Regions from separate parts of the Brachybacterium sp. NPDC056505 genome, predicted to be linked through region 2. Evidence: predicted binding sites of a transcription regulator. Region 2 holds the regulator's gene; the other holds the start of a gene.
The links. The regulator LexA, encoded in region 2, represses DNA repair genes until DNA is damaged. The targets are predictions, from matches to a motif close to TCGAACANNTGTTCGA.

Region 1: the regulator LexA is predicted to act here: its motif matches at 1,460-1,475, upstream of ACFQ53_RS03245 (DUF222 domain-containing protein).

Annotation. Positions count from the first base shown of each region.
Region 1 is NZ_JBHTSV010000003.1:70,357-74,344, forward strand. It holds gene ACFQ53_RS03235 (DNA polymerase Y family protein) at 1-424, opposite strand, end outside; gene ACFQ53_RS03240 (hypothetical protein) at 421-1,425, opposite strand; gene ACFQ53_RS03245 (DUF222 domain-containing protein) at 1,696-3,501, shown strand; gene ACFQ53_RS03250 (NAD(P)-dependent alcohol dehydrogenase) at 3,617-3,988, shown strand, end outside.
Region 2 is NZ_JBHTSV010000023.1:10,670-14,657, forward strand. It holds gene ACFQ53_RS11905 (ATP-dependent DNA helicase) at 1-1,529, shown strand, start outside; gene lexA (transcriptional repressor LexA) at 1,594-2,274, opposite strand; gene ACFQ53_RS11915 (LysM peptidoglycan-binding domain-containing protein) at 2,454-2,825, shown strand; gene nrdR (transcriptional regulator NrdR) at 2,900-3,373, shown strand; gene ACFQ53_RS11925 (HelD family protein) at 3,559-3,988, opposite strand, start outside.

The DNA of each region.
Region 1 (3,988 bases), on a different contig from region 2:
CGGCGACGGTGTCCACGGCGGCCGCGACCAGCTCGAACAGGGCGCTCTCGTGCTCGACGTCGGCCTCGACCACGACGGCCTCGGGACACGCGGCCTGCGCGGCGCGGCGGCGCATCCCGATCCCGACGCCCACCTCGAGGGCGGCGGCATCGGCATGGGAGACCCGGTGGCGATCCATGACCACGACGGGAGCCGGCGCCCCCTCCTCCGCGACCCCGGCCCCGCTCCCCGCCCCGGCGGCCTTCTCCCGGGCGAGCTTCTCGCGCGCGGCGAGGAGCGGCCAGGCGGGGACGACGACGGCCGCGATGCGCGTCGCGGGCGGGGTGCCGCCGTGCTCCGCCTCGTCACGGTGCTCCTCCTCATCGACCTGATCCTCCTCGCCCGCGGGCAGGACCCCGGGCAGCAGGAGCTCGCTCCCGCTCATCCCGCCCTCCGGATCACGCGCAGCGGTGCGGGAGCGGCCTGGTCGGGAACGACCCGACCGGGATCGGCCTGGTCGGGCACGGCGACCTCGGCGAGGAGGCCGTGCACCTCGGGCAGCACCACGTCCACGGCGCGGCCCTCGGGGATCCCGCGCCCGGCGGCGCTCACCCGCAGGGTGCGCCGGCGCAGACGGCCGGTGCCCCGTCCCAGTCCCTCCCACGACTCCGCCTCGGCGCGCAGGTGCAGGTCAGCGCGGGCGACGGGGGCGGCGGCGAGGACCAGGGTGTCGTGCGCCCGCGCGCGATCGGTCAGGCTGCGCCAGAGGGAGGCCGTCAACCGCAGTCGCGGTCCGAGCACGAGCACGCCGACCCCGTCCACGAGCGCGGACAGCACCTGCGGCAGCTGCGGCATCTCCTCGACGGCGGTGGCCGGGGCGATCGCGAGGCGCTCGAGATCGAGCCCGGCGTCGCGCGCGGCGCGCAGGCCGAGGTCCGGCATGCCCGCGAGCGCGCACCAGCCGTCCTCCCCCGCCGCCGCGGCGGCCATCGCGAGCATCAGGGAGACCGAGCAGGAGCCGTCGACCGCGACCGTGCTCCCCGCGCGCAGGGATCCGTAGGGAGCGAGCGGGGCGAGCGGCGGGGGCAGGGGCACACGGCTGTGCTCGTCGGCCGCCTGGACCCGCGCGGTCCCCGCACCGGCATCGGACGCCGGGGCCCGACGGGACGCTCCCCCGGGACCGGCGGAGCCGACGATCCCCGTCGGCCCGCCGAGGCCGACGGGCTCGTCGGGCTCCGTCGTCCTGACGGCGGAGAACGCGGTGCGGTCGATCCTCCCGCCATGGCGCGCGGTGGTGCGCTCGGCGGCGCCGAGCGCGGCGCGAGCGCGGGCGAGCCGCTCCTCCTGAGTGCCTCTTCCCGCCGTCCTCGGCGGCGTCCTCTCCTCGTGCGGCGCCGATGCCTTCCCCTGCGTCGGCGCCTCGTGCATCTGCAGATGCGTGCTCATGCTCCACCTCCTCCTGTCCGGCCGTCACCCAAGATCGAACACGCGTTCGAATTCTACGCCCGCCCCGATGTGCCGGGGCGGGCGCGGTGGTCGCGCGAGCCTCGCGCTGCAGGGTCGTCGAGGAGTCTTGATCACCGGACCGACATCTGAACTGGAGTGATCCCTCTGTGCAGTGAGCCATATCACACTAGAACATGCGTTCGAGCACTGGTGCTCGGGCGGGTGATGGTGTTGCATGGAGGTATGGACATTTCGGGCACGATGCGGTGCATGCCGATGAGGGGCGGCGGGGACGACCCCCGCCGCACCCCTGGTCATGCCCGTCAGCTCGTGCTGCGCGATGCGCTCACGGAGGCCGAGCACGTGTGCGAGATGGTCGCGGCGGATGCGGCGCCCGGGAATGGGCTGGAGCTCCTCGACATCGCCCACGCGCTGGGAGAGCTCGCGAAGGGTCCGGACGGCCCCTTCGGCGCCGCGGACGCCGACCTCACGGCCTTCGAGCTCTCCGACACCCTCGCCGCCTTCGAGCAGCTGCGCTCAGCCCTCGGCGCGCTCGAGATCCGCGTGACCACCGCCCTCGACGAGCGTCTGCGCGAGGAGGACTCGGCACAGGGCGTCGCCGAGCGCGATCACGGGCGCCGCACCGCCGGGGAGATCCGGATGGCGTCACGGGTCTCCCCCGCCATCGCCTCTGCGCGGCTGCACTCTGGCAGGCGGCTCGTGCGGGACATGCCGCGCATGTTCGAGGCGCTGGCCGACGGGCGCATCGGACTCGATGCCGCCCACGCGATCGGGCGCAGCAGCGGCCCGCTCCGGCCGGAGCAGCGGGGGGAGGTCGATCGGATCATCGCCTCGCGCGAGCCCGATCTCGACGGCGCCTCACCGGCTCAGTGGGGCCGGGAGGTCTCGGCCCTCGCTCAGCAGCTCGACCCCCGGGGCGAGGACGGGCGCCACGTGCGGGCGCGCATGCAGCGCGGCGTGACGGTCACGCCGGGGCCGCACGGCATGGGGCACGTCCACGCACATCTCCCGGCGCTCGACTGCGCCGCGATCCAGCGCAAGCTGACCATCGAGGCGCAATCGCTCAAGGCCCAGGGGGACACACGCGCCCACGCGCAGATCATGGCGGACCTCTTCTCCGACACCCTGCTCGGGGGCGATGAGCAGATGGACCCCGTGCACCTGGAGGTCGGCGTCGTCATCACGGAGCGCACTCTGATCGCGCCGGATCACGGCGACCCGGCGATGATCGAGGGCTACGGAGTGGTGCCGCCGCGCACCGTGCGCGACGAGATCGTCCAGCGGCTCCCCCGCCCCGAGCGCGACGCCCCGCAGAGCGCACCCGCAGAGAGCGCACCCGCACAGGACATGCCCGTCACGGCCGACGCGACGCCGGAGGACCGCCGAACGCTCACCGACGACGACCTGCTCTCGCCGCAGGAGCCCGCGGAGACCGCCGCAGCGGACCCTTTCGACGAGGAGTCCCGGCTGACGCTCCGGCGTCTGTTCACCCATCCCGCTTCCGGCGAGCTCATCGCCATGGAATCCCGCGCCCGGGCGTTCCCCGCCAGGCTCGGGTACCTCGTCCGGCTCAGGGACTTCCGCTGCGCGGGGCCCTACTGCGCGTCCTCGATCCGCCAGATCGACCACATCCAGCCCCATGCGCAGGGCGGTGCGACCAGCGCCGACGACGGGCAGGGTCTGTGCGCCCACTGCAACAGCACCAAGGAGCTCCTCGGGACGGCCGAGAGAGCCGGTGAGGAGACGGATCCGCACCGCGTGCACTGGAGATCGAGGCTCGGACGCACCGCCACGGTGTCGCCGAGCCCGCTGGCAGGGTTGCCGCCGGGCGGCCCTCCCGTCGAGGCCCCACCACCCGGCATGACCCCTCCGGGCACGCCGCCATCGGCCGTGCCCCCGACAGCCATGACCGCACCCGAGGACGATGCGTCCGACGGGGAACCGGCCCTGCTCCCGCCGATCCACCGGATCGAGGACCTGCGCTGGGAGCGCGACCGCCGACGCGCCGCGGGGATCCGCGACGAGGAGCGGCGGCCCGACATACGCAGTGCGTGAGCAGCCCGCGCACTGACGCGCGCCCGAAGCGCCCCGACCCGCCGCGCGAACGGCCCTGTCCCCGTGCCCACCCGCCCCGTAACCTGGCCGGAACCATTCCGAGGAGGAGCGAGACATGCGTGCACTGGTGCTGCAGAAGAAGGGCCGGATGGGGATCGAGGACGTCCCCTCCCCCGGCGCCCCGGGACCCGGGGAGGTCCGGATCGCGATGCACACGGTCGGGATCTGCGCCTCCGACGTCCACTACTGGACCGAAGGCCGCATCGGCCCCTTCGTCGTCGAGGCGCCGATGATCCTCGGGCATGAGGGCGCGGGCACCGTGGCAGAGCTCGGCGAGGGCGTCACGGGCTTGTCCGTCGGCGATCGTGTCGCGATGGAGCCGGGCGTCCCCGATCCCGCCTCGCGGGCGACGCTCGAGGGCCGCTACAACGTCGACCCGGCCGTGCGCTTCTGGGCGACCCCGCCGATCGACGGCTGCCTCGCCGAG
Region 2 (3,988 bases):
TGCGCGAGTGGTCGGCGCTCACCGACACGGGCGACCGCGACGACCTGGACATGCCCGTCTCCGACCGCGCCTGGCACCAGGTCTCGGTGACCGGCTCGCAGTGCCTGGGCGGGCACTGCCCGCTCGTGGACCAGTGCTTCGCCGAGCGCAACCGCGCCGTCGCCCGCGAGGTCGATCTCGTGGTCACGAATCACGCGCTGCTCGCGATCGACTCCTTCGACAACCACGGCATCATCCCCGACCACGATGCGGTGGTCTTCGACGAGGCGCACGAGCTCACGTCCCGCGTGACGAGCGCCGTCACCGACCAGTTGACCGTGGGCATGGTGCGCGGGGCCGTCCGCGAGCTGCGCGGGCTCGGCGTCGCCGCGACCGCCCTCGACGACGCCGGCGAGGAGCTGAACACGGTCCTTCCCGAGCTGCCCGACGGGAGGGTCATGGGCGCCCTGCCCAGCGCCGCCGCCGATGCCCTCGTCCACCTGCGCACGGAGGCCCGCGGTGCCCACGCCGACGCCAAGGACGCCGGCGGCGATGCCCCGACGGCGGCCGGCGCCCGCAAGGCCGTGCGCGCGAACCTGCAGGAGATCGTCGACGTCTGCGAGCGCCTCACCGCGCCCGACGAGGACGACGTCGTCTCGGTCTCCCACTCCGAGCGCACCGGGCGCTCGAGCCTCCAGGTCGCCCCGCTCGATGTCGCCGGCGCCATGCGCGGACGCATCCTCGAGGACACCACCGCGGTGCTGACGTCCGCGACGCTCGCCCTCGGCGGGCGCTTCGAGCCGCCCGCCCGCGCCATCGGCCTGGGCTCGCGCCGACGCATGGACGCCGAGGACGTCCCCCCGCTCGAGGACCGCAGCGCGTGGGCCGGGATCGATGTGGGCAGTCCCTTCGACTATCGCCGCCAGGGCATCCTCTACGTCGCCTCCCACCTGCCCGCGCCGGGCCGCGAGGGCCCGTCGCTCGCGATGCTTGATCACCTCACCGCGCTCGTCGAGGCCTCGCGCGGCGGGGCGCTCTGCCTGTTCTCGTCGAGGCGGGGAGCGGAGGTCGCCGCCGAGCACGTGCGCGCGCGTCTCGACCTGCCCGTCGGCCTGCAGGGGGAGGACTCCCTGCCCCGGCTCGTCGAGCAGTTCCGCGGCGACGACACCGCGAGCCTGTTCGGGACCATCGGGCTGTGGCAGGGCGTGGATGTGCAGGGACGCACGTGCCGACTGGTGACCATCGACCGCCTGCCGTTCCCGCGCCCCGACGATCCGCTGACCTCCGCACGCTCGGAGCGGGCCGACGCGGAGGGCAGCAGCGGATTCATGCAGGTCTCGGTGCGCCATGCCTCGCTGCTGCTCGCGCAGGGCGCCGGTCGCCTGATCCGCTCGCACGAGGACCGCGGCATGGTCGCGGTGCTCGACCCGCGTCTGCGCACCAAGCGCTACGGGGCCGTGCTGCGCGAGGCGATGCCGCCGCTGTGGCCGACGCAGGATCCCGAGGTCGCGCTCGCCGCCCTCGGACGACTGGCCCGCGCGGGGGACTGAGCCCGCAGGAGCCGAGCGCGCGCAGGGGATCGCAGGCGCGCGAGTTGGGGGTGGGAGGAGCGCGTCAGACGGCGCGCAGCACCGCCACGACCTTGCCGAGGATCTCGGCGTGGTCGCCCAGGATCGGAGCGAACGCGGGGTTGTGCGGCATCAGCCAGACATGGCCGTCGCTCTGGGCGAAGGTCTTGACCGTCGCCTCGCCGTCGATCATGGCCGCCACGATCTCGCCCTTCTGCGCGACCGGCTGCGAGCGCACGACGACCCAGTCTCCGTCGCAGATCGCGGCATCGACCATCGAGTCCCCGACGACCTGCAGCAGGAACAGCTCGCCGTCGCCCACGAGCTGCTGGGGCAGGGTGAAGACGTCCTCCACCTGCTCCTCCGCGGTGATCGGGATGCCGGCGGCGATCCGGCCGACGAGCGGCACGCTCACCGACGCGGAGGCCGCGGCGGCGCCGATCGACTCGACGGGCGCGAGGGTCGGCTCGCCGGCGTCGTCGGGCAGCACGACCTCGAGCGCGCGCGGGCGCTTCGGATCGCGGCGCAGGAATCCCTTGCGCTCGAGCGCCTGGAGCTGGTGCGAGACGGAGGAGGGGGAGGTGAGGCCGACGGCATCGCCGATCTCGCGCATGGTCGGCGGGTAGCCGTGGCGCTCGATGGCGGCGGTGATGGTCTCGAGGATCCGTCGCTGGCGCGCGGTGAGGCCGTCGTCGGTCAGGTCGGGACCAGAGGTCGTCGGGGTCATCTGCGCGGCTCCTCGCTTCGTCTGTCCCACCCCTGCGATTCAGTGGGACTCGTCGCTCAGCCTAGGCGTCGGGCGACCTGATTCCAAACATGTGTTCGAGGAAGGCCTTGCGTGTCGCGCACGGCGGGCCTACAGTCGTACACGTATTCGATCGAACAGGAGTTCGGACAATGGCCACCATGCTTCCCCTCCCCACCTCTTCGGCCCACGCCGGGCAGGGCTCTGCTCGCAAGGGTGTTCGACTGCAGCTCACCCGTCGCGGCCGCATCCTGCTGGCCGGCATCGCTTTCCTCGCGGGCATCCTCGTCGCCCTGCTGGGCGTCCTGGTCCTCGGTGTCCCCTCCGCCTTCGCGGGCGATCCGCAGGAGCCGGTCACCGTGACCGTGCAGGCGGGCGACACGCTCAGCGACTACGCCGAGCAGTACGCCCCCGCCGGTGAGGACTCCCAGGACTTCGTGCGCGAGATGCGTTCGCTGAACGGCCTCTCGAGCCCCCGCATCACCGAGGGGCAGTCGCTCGAGCTCCCCGAGGAAAGCGTAGACGCCGCCTGATCCGCCGGGGCGCTGCGGCGGGAGCGCCGCGGGCCCTCCCTCGGCCCTCCGGTGCGCCCGGTAGGCTGGAGGACGTGCACTGCCCGTTCTGCCGCCACCCCGATTCGCGCGTCGTCGACTCGCGCACTGCCGACGACGGCGCCTCGATCCGGCGTCGTCGCCAGTGCCCGAACTGCTCTCGCCGCTTCTCCACGATCGAGACGGCATCGCTCGCGGTCCTCAAGCGCTCGGGAGTCAGCGAGGCGTTCAGCCGCTCCAAGGTGATCTCCGGAGTGCGCAAGGCCTGCCAGGGCCGCCCGGTGAGCGACGACCAGCTGGCCGTTCTCGCCCAGCGGGTCGAGGAGACCATCCGCCAGAGCGGCCAGGCTGAGGTCGACGCCCACGCCGTGGGCCTCGCGATCCTCCAGCCCCTGCGCGAGCTCGACGTGGTCGCGTACCTCCGCTTCGCGAGCGTCTACCAGGACTTCGACTCCCTCGACGACTTCGAGTCCGCGATCTCCGAGCTGCGTCAGGACGCCTCCGCGGGCAGCGGCGGCGCCCCGTCCTGAGCCGCGCAGCGGCCGTCGGCCTCGGATCCGAGGCACGCTAGCCGCTGGATTCGTGGCGGATCCGTGTCGATCGGTGGGAAACGGTCCGAAGCACGGGCGTCATGCCCTTAAGATGTTCAGGGCGCGCCCAGCGGGCGCGCCGCCGACCGGCGGTCGTGGAGGGGAAGCCACGGCCGCCGGTCTTCTCATGTCCGGGGTGAGGACTCGGCCTCGGTGCCGGTGAGGCCCGCGGGGAGCTCCCGCGCGTGCACCACGTCCAGTCGCTGGGTCGCACGGGTCATCGCGACATAGAGGTCTCCGGCGCCTCCCTCGGAATCGGCGAGGATCTCCGCGGGCTCCACGAGGACCACCCCGTCGAACTCGAGCCCCTTGGCGTCCTGCGGGGTCATCACCGCGATCGGGTCGTCGATGCCGCGGCTCCCGGTGCCGATGCGGCCCAGGGCGTCCCGTGCCCGTAGCGCGCGCACCACGTCCTCGAGCAGCCGTCCGGGGGTGAGGACGACGAGGCGCCCGATCGCCTCGGACTGCTGCGCGGCGACGGCGTCGGCCACCGCCTCCGGCAGCCCCGCCTCGTCCCCGGAGTGCAGGAGCACGGGCCAGTCGCCCTCGCGCACC